Regions from separate parts of the Mesorhizobium sp. WSM4840 genome, predicted to be linked through region 2. Evidence: predicted binding sites of a transcription regulator. Region 2 holds the regulator's gene; the other holds the start of a gene.
What was found. Region 2 encodes PhoB, which activates phosphate uptake and scavenging genes when phosphate is short. Its sites were predicted from a motif close to TGTCATNNANCTGTCAT; they were not measured.
Positions count from the first base shown of each region.

Region 1: AC0L3I_RS33805 (RNA degradosome polyphosphate kinase) is a predicted target of PhoB. The motif match lies at 2,641-2,657, and genes of this name have one in related genera.

Region 1 is NZ_JBVVQD010000046.1:17,426-24,180, reverse strand. Features, by position in the region: gene AC0L3I_RS33825 (TIGR02117 family protein) at 1-567, shown strand, start outside; gene AC0L3I_RS33820 (hypothetical protein) at 592-768, opposite strand; gene AC0L3I_RS33815 (FAD-dependent monooxygenase) at 1,007-2,239, opposite strand; gene AC0L3I_RS33810 (zinc-finger domain-containing protein) at 2,256-2,501, opposite strand; gene AC0L3I_RS33805 (RNA degradosome polyphosphate kinase) at 2,817-5,018, shown strand; gene ppx (exopolyphosphatase) at 5,018-6,553, shown strand; gene AC0L3I_RS33795 (DoxX family protein) at 6,563-6,755, opposite strand, start outside.
Region 2 is NZ_JBVVQD010000001.1:57,383-64,137, reverse strand. Features, by position in the region: gene pstC (phosphate ABC transporter permease subunit PstC) at 1-538, shown strand, start outside; gene pstA (phosphate ABC transporter permease PstA) at 531-2,144, shown strand; gene pstB (phosphate ABC transporter ATP-binding protein PstB) at 2,157-2,972, shown strand; gene phoU (phosphate signaling complex protein PhoU) at 3,011-3,718, shown strand; gene phoB (phosphate regulon transcriptional regulator PhoB) at 3,735-4,424, shown strand; gene AC0L3I_RS00310 (ROK family protein) at 4,621-5,868, opposite strand; gene xylF (D-xylose ABC transporter substrate-binding protein) at 6,136-6,755, shown strand, end outside.

The sequences.
Region 1 (6,755 bases), on a different contig from region 2:
GCCGATCCCGTCGCCACCAGGCACATCCTGGTGCTGAAAAATCCGATCCACACCGATATCGCCATTCCGGTCGATGACGATGTGCGCAGACGCTTCCATTTCCTGGTCGATGGCGGCATTCCGGCCGGCATGGCCGAGGTCCGCTACATCGTCTTCGGCTGGGGCGGCCGCGCCTTCTATCTGGAGACGCCGACCTGGTCGGAACTGAAGGCCGTGCCGGTGATGAAGGCGCTGACTTTGGACGCATCGGTGATGCATGTCGATGTCGCCGGCAATATTGTCGAGCCGCATGCCGACGTGGCCGGCTTCGACATCAGCGAGCAGCGTTTTGCAGCGCTGCTCGACTTCATCGCCGCGAGTTTCCAGCAAGGGCCGAACGGTCCGATCCTGATCGAGAATGACGCCTATTCCAGGTTCGACCGCTTTTACGAAGCCAACGGCCATTTCAATGCGCTGGTTGGCTGCAACACCTGGACGGCGGCGGCTCTACGTATCGCCGGCCTGCGGACAGGCTGGTGGAATCCGCTGCCGGCCTTGCTGGACATATCGATGCGGATTTATAATTGATGGTCGCAGACACGCCCGAACGGATCAGTCGGTCTTGCGGTTACGTGCGCTACGCCAAAATTTCTCGGTTATCTTGGGAAGATCGCTGACGTCGATGTCGACCTCCGGCCGCGCGATCAACCAAGCGATCTCGGCTTTCTGAGCATCCGTTAAAGGTGGAGGATTCCTCGGATCGATTTCATGTCGGATGACTTCGGCCACAGCGCCTTAATACTCAGTGCTGGCACTGCAGTCGAATGCGAGCGCCTCATTCCTTCGCACCCCCCTCCGGCCTGCCGGCCATCTCCCCCGCAAGGGGGGAGATCAGCAGCTTCGGCGCTCCGCTCACTCCTGCAACGTTGCAGATTGGCGAAGGCCGCAGTGACGGCCAATCTCCCCCCAAGTGGGGGAGATGTCCAGCAGGACAAAGGGGGCGCTGTCCCGCCAGACGGTCGAGTTTTCATCGCCGATCGACGATTTCCGGCGGCCGCCAGCCATAGAGCCAGTCGAGATCGGCCGCGAGCTTTTCCGGCGAGCGCAGCTTCAGGAACAGGTTGCGCGCGACGGCCACCGGCCCCGCTGCATGCCAGGCGAAGCGGTTGACGGCACCGCGGCGGGCGACCCTGGCGATGCGCGGGCGCCGCACCTTTTCCCAGGCGGCAAGCGCGCTCCCTGGATCGGCAGGCGAGGCGGCGACAAAGCCGGCAAGGGTTGCGGCATCCTCGATCGCCATCGCCGCGCCCTGCGCCGCAAACGGCGTCATCGCATGCGCCGCGTCGCCGATCAGGGCGATGCCGGCGGGCGTCGTCGTCCATGGCTGTGCTTGGTCGACCGTATGGATCGGCCATGCGGTCCACGGGCCGGCGTCCTCGGCAAGACGGGCCAGTGCTGGCGCCGTGCCACGCATGGCGCCGGCGAGGATATTGGGGTCGGCGTGGCCCGACCAGCCCTCGGCGATGATCTCGCCCCTGGTGAAGGCGGCCAGATTGAAAGCCGTGCCGTTACTGACCGGATAGGTGACGAGGTGGAAGCCGGGATGCAGGAAGGTGGTCACGCAATTGGCGGCGCCGACCGCCGCAACGGCTTCTCCCGCGACGCTGTCTGCACTGATCGTAGCGCGCCAGGCAAGCTCGCCCGAAAACCGGCTTTTGGCCGCAAGCCCGCCAAAAGCGCGGATCGCCGACCAGACACCGTCGGCGCCGATCAGCAGAAAGCCGTCGGCTTCCACCGTCTTGCCGGCAATCTCGACTGTTGCCGTGTTATGGCGCGGTCCTGTGGCGACGCCGCTGACGCGCGCGCCGGTGGCGAGACTGATGTCCGGCTGTTCGGCGATCCGCGCCATCAGCGCGTCTTGCAGGTCGGCCCGATGAGCGACGAGATAGGGCGCCTGCCAGCGCCTTTCGGCTGCTTCGCCAAGCGGCACCCGCGCCAGCTCGCGCAGCGTGGCCGCCTCCTTGAGCACGACCGCCTCCGGCCGCATCGCCGCCGGCAACAGCCGGTCGAGCACGCCGAGGTGGCGAAGGATGCGCGTCGCGTTGGGTGAGAGCTGGATGCCGGCGCCGGCGGCTTCGAGGCGCGGCGCCTGTTCGAACAGCCGCACCAGATAGCCGCGCTCGGAAAACGCCAGCGCCGCAGTCAGTCCAGCGACGCCGGCTCCGGCGATAACCACCTGCCGGGACCGGGTGTCGTCCATGCGGATGGCGTGCGCGTCAGGCAGCCTGGTCGATATAGAGGCATCCCGCAGGCTGCGTTTCCGTCGCCTTCAGCTTTGGCGAATAGCGATAAAGGGTCGAGCAATAGGGGCAGACCTTTTCATTGTCGTCGCCCATGTCGAGAAACACATGCGGATGGTCGAAAGGTGGGTTGGCGCCGGTGCACATGAATTCCTTGACGCCGATGTCGATCGCCGCATAGCCCGCATCGTTCTGGAAATGGGGAATGGAACCGCCTGCCATCGTCGTCTCCTATATTTGACGCATGACCCCGGATCATGCGCAAAATCAAAATTCCACCGCGACCTTTGCGCGTCCAAAGGACGCGCCGCGCTGTACCTGGATTGCATCTGGATCATAAGCAGTCTCTTTGCAAGATCGATGAAATCAAACTGTCGTAAAAGCCTGTCACAGGATAAGCTAAGCCGGTTAAGGCATGGTCCGAAAACCGAATTCGGTTTCGCTGGGGATCATGCGTAGCTTAAGTGTGGGAGCGTCCTTTGCGCGTCCGCAAAGACGCGCCACGCTGTGGCCAGCGGTGCGAAACGAGCAGGAACCATGAACGAACTAAAGCCGGTGCAGAGCGAATTCACCACTGTCGAGGTGGCGAGCCCCGAGGGCGGCAACCCGGACCGCTTCGTCAACCGCGAGTTTTCCTGGCTGCAATTCAACCGCCGCGTCCTCGAGGAATCGCTGAACGCCAATCATCCGCTGCTCGAGCGTGTCCGCTTCCTGTCGATTTCGGCCGCCAATCTCGACGAGTTCTTCATGGTCCGCGTCGCCGGTCTCGCCGGCCAGGTTCGCGAAGGCATCACGCTGAAGAGCCCGGATGGCCGCACCCCCGTACAACAGCTGGAACAGTTGCTGCGCGAGGTCGAGCGCCTGCAGGAGGACCAGCAGAAAAGCCTTTCCGCGCTGATGCTGCTGCTCGACAAGGAAGGCATCGAGAGCATCAGCCGCGATGCGCTGACCAAGGACGAGAAGACCTGGCTCGAGGATCATTTCCAGGAGCAGGTGTTTCCGGTGCTCACACCGCTTTCGATCGACCCGGCGCATCCGTTCCCATTCATTCCCAATCTCGGCTTCTCGATGGCCCTGCAACTGCGCCATCGCAGGAATGGCGAAGAGATGAGCGCCCTGTTGCGTCTGCCGGTGGCGCTGAAGCGGTTCATCCGCTTGCCTGACCGCAAGCGTCATTTCCGCTTCATTCCGCTGGAAGAGGCGGTCGGTCTCTATATCGGCAAGCTGTTCCCCGGCTACGAAGTCAAGGGCTCCGGCACGTTCCGCATCATCCGCGACAGTGACATCGAGGTCGAGGAAGAGTCCGAGGATCTCGTGCGCCTGTTCGAGACGGCGCTGAAGCGCCGCCGCCGCGGCTCGGTCATCCGCATCGAATTCGACAAGCTGATGCCGGCCGAACTGCGCGAGTTCGTCGCCGGCGAGCTTGGCGTCTCGTCGAGCCGCATCAGCGTGCTCACCGGTCCGCTGGCGCTCAGCCAGATTTCCGAGATCGTCGCCATCGCCCGCGACGATCTCAAGTTCACGCCCTATAATCCGCGCTTTCCCGAGCGCATCCGCGAGCACGGCGGTGACTGTTTCGCCGCCATCCGCGAGAAGGACATCATCGTTCATCACCCCTACGAATCCTTCGACGTGGTGGTGCAGTTCCTGCGCCAGGCGATGGCCGACCCGGAAGTGGTGGCGATCAAGCAGACGCTCTATCGCACCTCGAACGACAGCCCGATCGTGCGCGCTTTGGTCGACGCGGCGGAGGCCGGCAAGTCGGTGACGGCGCTGGTCGAGCTCAAGGCACGTTTCGACGAGGAAGCCAACATCCGATGGGCGCGCGACCTCGAGCGCGCCGGCGTTCAGGTCGTGTTCGGCTTCCTCGAACTGAAGACCCATGCGAAAATGTCGCTGGTGGTGCGGCGCGAGGACGGCAAGCTGCGCAATTACGTGCATCTCGGCACCGGCAACTACCACCCGGTCACCGCGCGCATCTACACCGACCTGTCCTTCTTCACCACCGATCCGACGATCGCCCGCGATGTCGCCCAGCTGTTCAATTTCATCACCGGCTACGCCGAGCCGACCGAGGAGATGCGGCTGGCCATCTCGCCGTTCACCCTGCGCAAGCGCATCCTCAAGCACATTTCGGAGGAGATTTCGCATGCGCTGGAGGGCAGGCCGGCCCGCATCTGGATGAAGATGAATTCGCTGGTCGACCCGATCATCATCGACGCGCTCTATGACGCCAGCCGCGCCGGCGTCGAGATCGATCTCGTCGTGCGCGGCATCTGCTGCCTGAGGCCCCAGGTGCCGGGCCTGTCGGAAAACATAAGGGTCAAGTCGATCGTCGGCCGCTTCCTCGAACACAGCCGCATCTATTGTTTCGGCAACGGCCACGGATTGCCGTCGGACGGGGCGGTCGTCTACATCTCATCGGCCGATTTGATGCCGCGCAATCTCGACCGCCGCGTCGAAACCATGGTGCCGATCACCAATCCAACGGTGCATGAACAAGTCCTCGGCCAGATCATGCTGGGCAACATCATGGACAACCAGCAAAGTTTCGACGTATTGGCTGACGGAACCTCCCGGCGCGCCACGCTCGAGGAGGGCGAGGAACCGTTCAACGCGCAGGAATATTTCATGACCAATCCGAGCCTTTCCGGACGTGGAGATGCGCTGAAATCGCATGCGCCCAAGCGCATCGCGCAGTTCAAGCGCCGCAAGAAAAACGGCGCAGCGACCGGCTGATGATTTCAACGTCCCAGGGCCGGCTTCAGGACCGCCGACCGCTGTCCATCATCGACATCGGGTCGAACTCGATCCGTCTTGTCGTCTATGAGGGGCTGGCGCGCTCGCCGACCACGCTGTTCAACGAAAAGATGCTGGCCGGCCTCGGTCGCGGTATCGTTTCGACCGGAAGGCTCGATCCCGAGGCGGTGACCCGCTCGATGGAAGAATTCCGCCGTTTCCGCGCGCTGTCCGAGCAGGCCGGCGCCGAGCGTATGTATGTGCTGGCGACCGCCGCCGCCCGCGAGGCGGTCAACGGCCCCGATTTCATCCACCGCGCCGAAGATGTGCTCAAGACCGAGGTCCAGGTGCTGAGCGGGCGCCAGGAAGCGCATTATTCCGCGCTCGGCGTCATTTCCGGCTTCCACCCGGCCAACGGCATCGCCGGCGACCTCGGCGGCGGCAGCCTCGAACTGGTCGACGTCGACGGCGAGGCAATCGGCGACGGCATCACGCTGCCGCTGGGCGGTCTGCGCCTGCAGGACATGGCGAAGAACTCACTGGCCCAGGCGGGAAAGATAGCGCGCGACGAGCTCGCGAAGGCGAGGCTCCTGAAAGGCGGGCAGGGCAGGCCGTTCTATGCAGTCGGCGGCACCTGGCGAAACCTGGCCCGGCTCTACATGGAAATGACCAGCTATCCGCTGAGCGTCATGCACCATTACGAGATCGGCATCGACAGCGCTGCGAACTTCCTCAAGCAGGTCGCCAAGGGCGAGATCGAGAAGATAAGGGGTATCGAGGGCGTCTCAAAGAACCGCCGCTCGCTGCTGCCTTATGGCGCCATCGTGCTGCAGGAGATCATGGCGGCGATGCAGCCGTCCAAGATCATCGTCTCGGCGCTGGGCGTGCGCGAGGGCTTTCTCTATTCGCTGCTCGACAAAGCCGAGCAGAGGGCAGATCCGCTGATCTCGGCCTCGGAGGAACTCGCCCGGCTGCGTTCGCGCTCGGTCACCCACGCGCATGAGCTTGTCGAGTGGACGGGCAAGACATTCGCCGCCTTCGGCATCGAGGAGACCGTCGACGAGGCGCGTTACCGCCAGGCCGCCTGTCTGCTTGCCGACATCGGCTGGCGCGCGCATCCCGAATATCGCGGCAAGCAGTCGCTCAACATCATTGCCCACGCCTCCTTCATCGGCGTCGACCATCCCGGCCGCGCCTTCCTGGCGCTGGCCAACGCCTACCGTCATGAGGGCATCTTCAACGAATCGATCGCGCCGGAAATCAAGGCACTGGCAGCCCCGCGCTATATCGAGCGCGCCCGCGTGCTGGCCGCGGTGATGCGCGTCGTCTACCTGCTGACGGCGGCGATGCCGGGGGTCATGCCGCGACTGAAATGGGAGAGGCGCGGCAATGGCGTGCTGGCGCTGGTGCTGCCGTCGTCGCTGGCCGACCTTTACGGCGAGCGGCCGGCCGGGCGGCTGGCGCAACTGGCGAGGGTCACCAATCGCCGGCTGGTGCTGGCGGTCGAGGGCGGCTCCAGCGTTTCGGTCAAGTAGTCTGTCTCATCAAGTGGCGTCGGCGTCGATCCCAAAACCCTGGCCATCGACAGAATAGGCACCTGCGCCAGCCATCGCCAGCGCCAGAAAACCGCCTGATAGGGCGATGTCCTTCATCAGCATCTGTGAGTGCATGAAGGTCAGTGTCGGATCGTCGCCGCCCTGGCCAAAATGGCCGATGAAGCCTGCCGCGATGCAGAAG
Region 2 (6,755 bases):
CGTCTACGGCTTCTTCGCCGCGCTGACGGTTGCGCCCTACTTCCGCGGTATGGGCGAAAGCCTGGGCCTCAGCGTCGCGTCCGAATCCGCGCTCGCGGCAGGCGTGGTCATGGGTATCATGATCATTCCCTTCGTTTCCTCGCTTTCCGATGATGTGATCAATGCCGTTCCACAATCCCTGCGAGACGGTTCCGCCGGCCTCGGCGCGACCAAGTCGGAAACCATCCGCAAGGTGGTCCTTCCCGCTGCCCTTCCGGGCATCGTTTCGGCGATGCTGCTCGCCGTCAGCCGCGCAATTGGTGAAACAATGATTGTGGTTATGGCGGCGGGCCTGGCGGCAAACCTCACGGCCAACCCGCTCGAAGCGGTCACCACCGTGACGGTGCAGATCGTGACGCTGCTTGTGGGCGATCAGGAATTCGACAGCGCCAAGACGCTTGCAGCCTTCGCACTCGGCCTGGTGCTGTTCTGCATCACGCTTACCCTCAACATCGTCGCTTTGCGCGTCGTCCAGAAATACCGAGAGCAATATGACTGATGCGATCGCGTCATTCGGCGCCGGCCGGCGGCCGGTCAGCGTTCATACCGACGATGCCGCGAAGGCGCGGCTGAAGGGTCGTTACCGCACTGAAACGTGGTTCAAATGGCTTGGCGCCGCAGCCGTCGCGTTGGCCGGCTTATTTCTTGTGCTGCTCCTGTCGACGATCGTCACGCAGGCGATCCCGGCGCTGCGGCAGAACTATCTGACGCTGCCGATCGATCTTTCGGCGGCCAAGGTCGACCCGGCGAAACTCGACGCCGCCAACTACGACGCCATCGCTCAGGAAGCGCTTACGGCAAAATTTCCTGATGTGACGAGCCGTCAGGACAAGCGCCTGCTGCGCGGACTGATTTCCACCGGCACAGGCGTCTTCCTGCGCAAAGATATTGCGGCTGATCCGGGGATGCTCGGAGGAACGGTGGACTATGCGGTTCCACTTGACGATTTTGCCGACCTTTATCTCAAGGGGTTGCTTGCCGACGTCGGTTCGGACGAAGCGATTTCGACAAGCGTCACCCCTTCGGAAACCAGCGGCGACATCGATCTGACCTTCGGCGACGACGCCATGCTGACGCTGGCGCGTGGCAATGGTGCGACCGAGGGCGAAAACGGTATGCTCACGCTGACGAGCGGCGCGTCGTCGCTGCTGGTCGCGTTCAATGGCGGTACGGTCAAGCTGACCGCGCTGTCGCCTGGGGCCAACGGGACGGCGGTCGCAAAGGGCACGGTGATCGAGGCGCTAGACAGCACGGCGCCCGCCGCGAGCGGCCAGGCATTCCTGCGCGTCATCGACACGCCGGAAGCATCGCGAAAGATTTCCGACAAGATGATCGTCTGGCTCGACACGCTGAAGAGCGCCGGCCTGATCGAAAGCCGGTTCAACTCGATCTTCTTCTTCACCGGCGCAAGCCGCGAGCCGGAACTGGCCGGTGTCTGGGGCGCGGTCGTCGGATCGTTCCTGACCATGATCGTTACGCTCGCCATCGCCTTCCCGATCGGCGTTTCGGCGGCGATCTATCTTGAGGAATTTGCCCCCAAGAACCGGCTGACGACGATCATCGAAGTGAATATCAACAATCTGGCGGCGGTGCCTTCGATCGTCTTCGGCCTGCTTGGACTTGCCGTATTCCTGAATTTCTTCGGCATGCCGCGCTCAGCCCCGGTGGTCGGCGGCATGGTGCTGGCGCTGATGACCCTGCCGATCATCATTATCGCCTCACGCGCTTCGCTGCGCGCCGTGCCGCCGTCGATCCGCGAGGCGGCGCTTGGCATCGGAGCGTCCAAGGTCCAGACCGTATTCCATCACGTCCTGCCGCTGGCGATGCCGGGTATCATGACCGGCACCATCCTCGGAATGGCGCATGCGCTGGGTGAAACCGCGCCGCTGCTGATGATCGGCATGGTCGCCTTCATCGTCGACATTCCCGGCGGCTTCACCGATCCCGCGACGATCCTGCCGGTGCAGATATTCATGTGGGCGGATTTCCCGGAAGCCGGGTTCCAGCAGAAGACTTCGGCGGCGATTTTGATTTTGCTGCTTTTTTTGGTCATCATGAATGCCATCGCGGTGATACTGCGCAGGCGCTTCGAGCGGCGCTGGTAAGGAGTAGAGGATATGAACATCATGACGGAAGCCGGCGTCGAACAGAAACTGAGCAGCGGAACCATCGCCCCTTCGATCAAGATGAAGGGCGACAAGGTCTCTGTTCATTACGGCGAGAAGCGAGCTCTGTTCGACGTGGATCTCGATGTCCGCGAGAACCAGGTGACGGCGTTGATCGGCCCATCGGGCTGTGGCAAGTCGACCTTCCTGCGGTGCCTGAACCGAATGAACGACACCATCGATATCGCGCGGGTGAGCGGCAAGATCACGCTCGACGGCGAGGATGTCTACGACCCGAAGATCGATGTCGTCGAGCTGCGAGCCCGCGTCGGCATGGTATTCCAGAAGCCGAACCCGTTTCCGAAGTCGATCTATGAAAACGTCGCCTACGGTCCGCGCATTCACGGCCTGGCCAGGAGCAAGGCCGAGTTGGACGGCATCGTTGAATCGAGCCTGAAGAAGGCCGGCCTGTTCAACGAGGTCAAGGATCGCCTGCTCGAGTCGGGTACCGGTCTCTCCGGCGGACAGCAGCAGCGCCTGTGCATCGCGCGCGCCATCGCCGTATCGCCGGAAGTGATCCTGATGGACGAGCCCTGTTCGGCGCTCGATCCGATCGCCACCGCCCGCGTCGAGGAACTGATTGACGAACTGCGCCAGAACTACACGATCGTCATCGTCACCCATTCGATGCAGCAGGCAGCGCGCGTGTCGCAACGCACGGCGATGTTCCATCTCGGCTATCTGGTCGAGGAGGGCGCGACCGACAAGATGTTCACCAACCCCGACGACAAGCGCACCCAGGACTACATCACCGGCCGGTTCGGCTGAGCGGTCCGGCGGCGAATTTCGAACACGAGGACAGTATCATGGGTGAACACACCGTCGCATCTTTCGACGAGGAACTGGAGCACATCGACAGGCTGATCCGCGATATGGACGAGCTCGCCGCCGCGATGGTCGCAGCCTCGATCCGCGCGTTGCTTGCATCAGACAATGCGATGGCGCAGCGCGTCGTCTCGGACGACGCCATCATGGATGCGCGGCAGCGCGAACTCGACGATAGTGCGATCACGCTGATCGCCAAGCGGCAGCCGATGGCGCAAGATCTGCGCGCCGTGGTTGGCGCAATCCGCATGGCCGGCGATCTCGAGCGCATCGGCGACCTGGCCAAGAACATAGCCAAGCGGGTCAGCGCAGTCGGGCAGAGCGCCACGCCGCGTAATCTCTCGCACGGTATCGACGCGATGGCGGATCTCGTTCTTGTGCAGCTCCGCGGCGTGGTCGAGCACTATGTGTCGCGCAATGCCGGCGCGTTGAAAGAACTGCGCGCCGACGACCAGAAGATCGACGTGAAATACACGGCGGTTTTTCGCGAACTCCTGACCTACATGATGGAGGATCCGCGCAACATCACCGCCTGCACGCATCTTCTGTTCTGCGCCAAGAATCTCGAGCGTATCGGCGATCACGTCACCAACATCGCCGAAAACGCCTACTATGTCGTGACCGGGCAGCAATTGCCGGCGGATCGCCCGAAGCTCGACGAAACGACGATGTCGGCGCCGGCGACATGACGGGGGTGACCGGTCGATGATCGCGCCACGCATCATGGTGGTGGAGGACGAAGAGCCGCTGGGCGTCCTCCTCCGCTACAATCTGGAATCCGAAGGCTATCAGGTCGAGGTGGTGACGCGCGGCGACGAGGCCGAAATCCGGCTGCAGGAAAACGTGCCCGATCTTCTGGTGCTCGACTGGATGGTGCCGGCGGTTTCCGGCATCGAGCTTTGCCGACGCCTTCGGATGCGCCCCGAAACCGAGCGGCTGCCGATCATCATGCTGACCGCACGCGGCGAGGAGAGCGACCGGGTGCGCGGCCTCTCGACAGGGGCCGACGACTACCTGGTCAAGCCGTTCTCGACACCGGAATTCATGGCCAGGATCAAGGCGCTGCTGCGCCGCGCCAAGCCCGAAGTGCTGTCCAGCGTGCTGAAGGTCGGCGACATCATGCTCGATCGCGAATCGCACAGGGTCTATCGCAAGAAGAGCGAGATCCGGCTCGGGCCGACCGAATTCCGGCTGCTCGAATTCATGATGCGGCACCCAGGTCGGGTCTTCTCGCGCAGCCAGTTGCTCGATAATGTCTGGGGCGAGACGATCTACATCGACGAGCGCACGGTGGACGTCCATGTCGGCCGGTTGCGCAAGGCGGTCAACAATGGGCGCATGCCCGATGTCATCCGCACCATCCGCGGTGCGGGCTATGCGATCAGGGAAGACTAGCTGATATTCAGGTGATGCCGGCCTGCGACCGGCGATTTCCTGCGCTTCCGGTACTTACCCAAAAGTACGCTCCGTTCCGGTTCTCGGAACTCGCCCAGTCTGGTCGCTTCGCGCCCGTCTTCGAGCCCGGCGCGGCCTGACCTGAATCTCAACACATCCCCAAGTCGCATTCCGCCTTTGTTCCTTGCCTTCGGACTCACGCCACGTCCTTCCTGATCGTGCCGGACTTCCCTTGCGCGCCCGGCGCGAAAATCTCCTGGTCGACGAAGCTCAGCGCTCGCAAGGCGCAGCCTTCGCGGATCAGCGGCAGCTCGTTCGTCTCGGTGTCGAAGGAAATCGAACCCGAATGCTGGCCGCCGGCGGTCTGGGCGATGGCCTCGCGCAGGGCCGGCTCGATCAGGTCGAAGGCGGCAGCGCTGGCGCCGACCATGGCGACCGGCGCCGGATCGATCAGCGCGAACAGGCTGCCAAGCCCGAAGCCGAGCGCTTCGCCGGCCTTGCGGTAGGCTTCGCGCTCCGGTCCGTCCGTCTGGCGCGCCCGGGCCGCCAGTGCCCGCATCTCGGCGTCGCTGACATCGGCGACCGGCTCTGCGTTCTCGCTCAATTGCCTTGCGTTGCGCCAGATGGCGTAGTTGCCGGCATAGGCCTCGACGCAGCCGCGCCGCCCGCAGCGGCAAAGCGCGCCGCCCGGCCGATGAATCATGTGGCCGAATTCGCCGCCCGAGGAATGGGTGCCGGTGAACAGTTCGCCCTTCAGCACCAGCCCCATACCGATGCCGTGCGAGAGCAGGATGGCGATGAAATCGTCGCGATAGCGATCCGGGTCGCGCCAGCGCAGCGCCACGGCCATCATGTTGCAGTCGTTCTCCATGATGGCCGGGATGCCGAACTCGCGTTCCAGAATGTCGGCGAAGGCGATGTTCGTCTGCGGCGTGATCGGCGACCACAACATGGCGCGCGCATGCGAATCGGTGATGCCCTGGATCGCCAGCGCGATGCGGGCGACGCTTTGGACGTCGAGGTCGGGGTCTTCGATCCGGCGCCGCACGATGGCGACACATTCGTCGATCAGCTCGTCGCGCGACATGGTCAGCGTGTCCAGCCGGCGCTGTTCCTCGGCGACCACCTGTCCGGCATAATCGATGACAGCGACCGACAGGAAATTCAGCGACAACACGACCGCCAATACCGCAGCGGCTTCCGGTTTGAGGCTGAGGCCGACCTGCGGTCGGCCGCGTTTCATCGAAACGGTCTCGCTCGCCTTGCTCTCGGTCAGGATGCCTTCCTGGATCAGGTCGGAAGAAATCGCCGATATGGTCGAATGACTGAGGCCGGTGGTTGCTGCGATCTCGGTCCGTGACGGCTGGCCGGCCCGGCGTACGGCCGAAATCACCATCGCCCGGTTGCGCCGGCGCAAATCGTCATGGCGGATTCCAACCGACATTTTTTTGCTTCCTCCCTATTGCCGCGGCCGCTCATGAACCGGAAGCCGTCAGTAATGTCCGACAAATACTGGCAGAAGCAGAAGGGCCTGTCATTGTTTATTCCGAGGCTCGAAAAAAAGCCGGCAGGCCAACAAAATCCATCAGAATTGGTGTTGACAGTGCTTCGGCGTTGGACCAGTATTTTTTCGAGGCTCGAAAAAATAGGAGCCTTTGTGCCGGCCTTCGGGCCAGTTGGTCGCGCCGTACGCGGCGCAGGGAGGAAAATCATGAAGAGATTCACAGCCGCCATTCTGGCGGGGGTCGCCATGTCGCTGACGCTCGCGTCGGTCGCACAGGCCAAGGACAAGGTCATTGGCGTTTCGTGGTCGAACTTCCAGGAAGAGCGTTGGAAGACCGACGAAGCCGCCATGAAGTCGGCGATCGAGGCCGCCGGCGACAAGTATATTTCCGCCGATGCACAGTCCAATCCCGGCAAGCAGCTGACCGATGTCGAGAGCCTGATCTCGCAGGGCGCCAACGCGCTGATCATCCTTGCGCAGGATGCCTCGGCCATCGGGCCGGCGGTGCAGAAGGCGCTGGACGAAGGCATTCCGGTCGTCGGCTATGACCGGCTGATCGAGAACAAGGACGTGTTCTATCTGACCTTCGACAACCAGGAAGTCGGCCGCATGCAGGCCCGCGAAGTGTTCAAGGTGGCGCCGGAAGGCAATTACGTCTTCATCAAGGGCTCGGGCGCCGATCCGAATGCCGATTTTCTGTTCGCCGGCTCCATGGAAGTGCTCAAGGACGCGATCGACAGCGGCAAGATCAAGAATGTCGGCGAGGCCTATACGGACGGCTGGCTTCCCGCCAACGCTCAGAAGAACATGGAACAGTTCCTGACCGC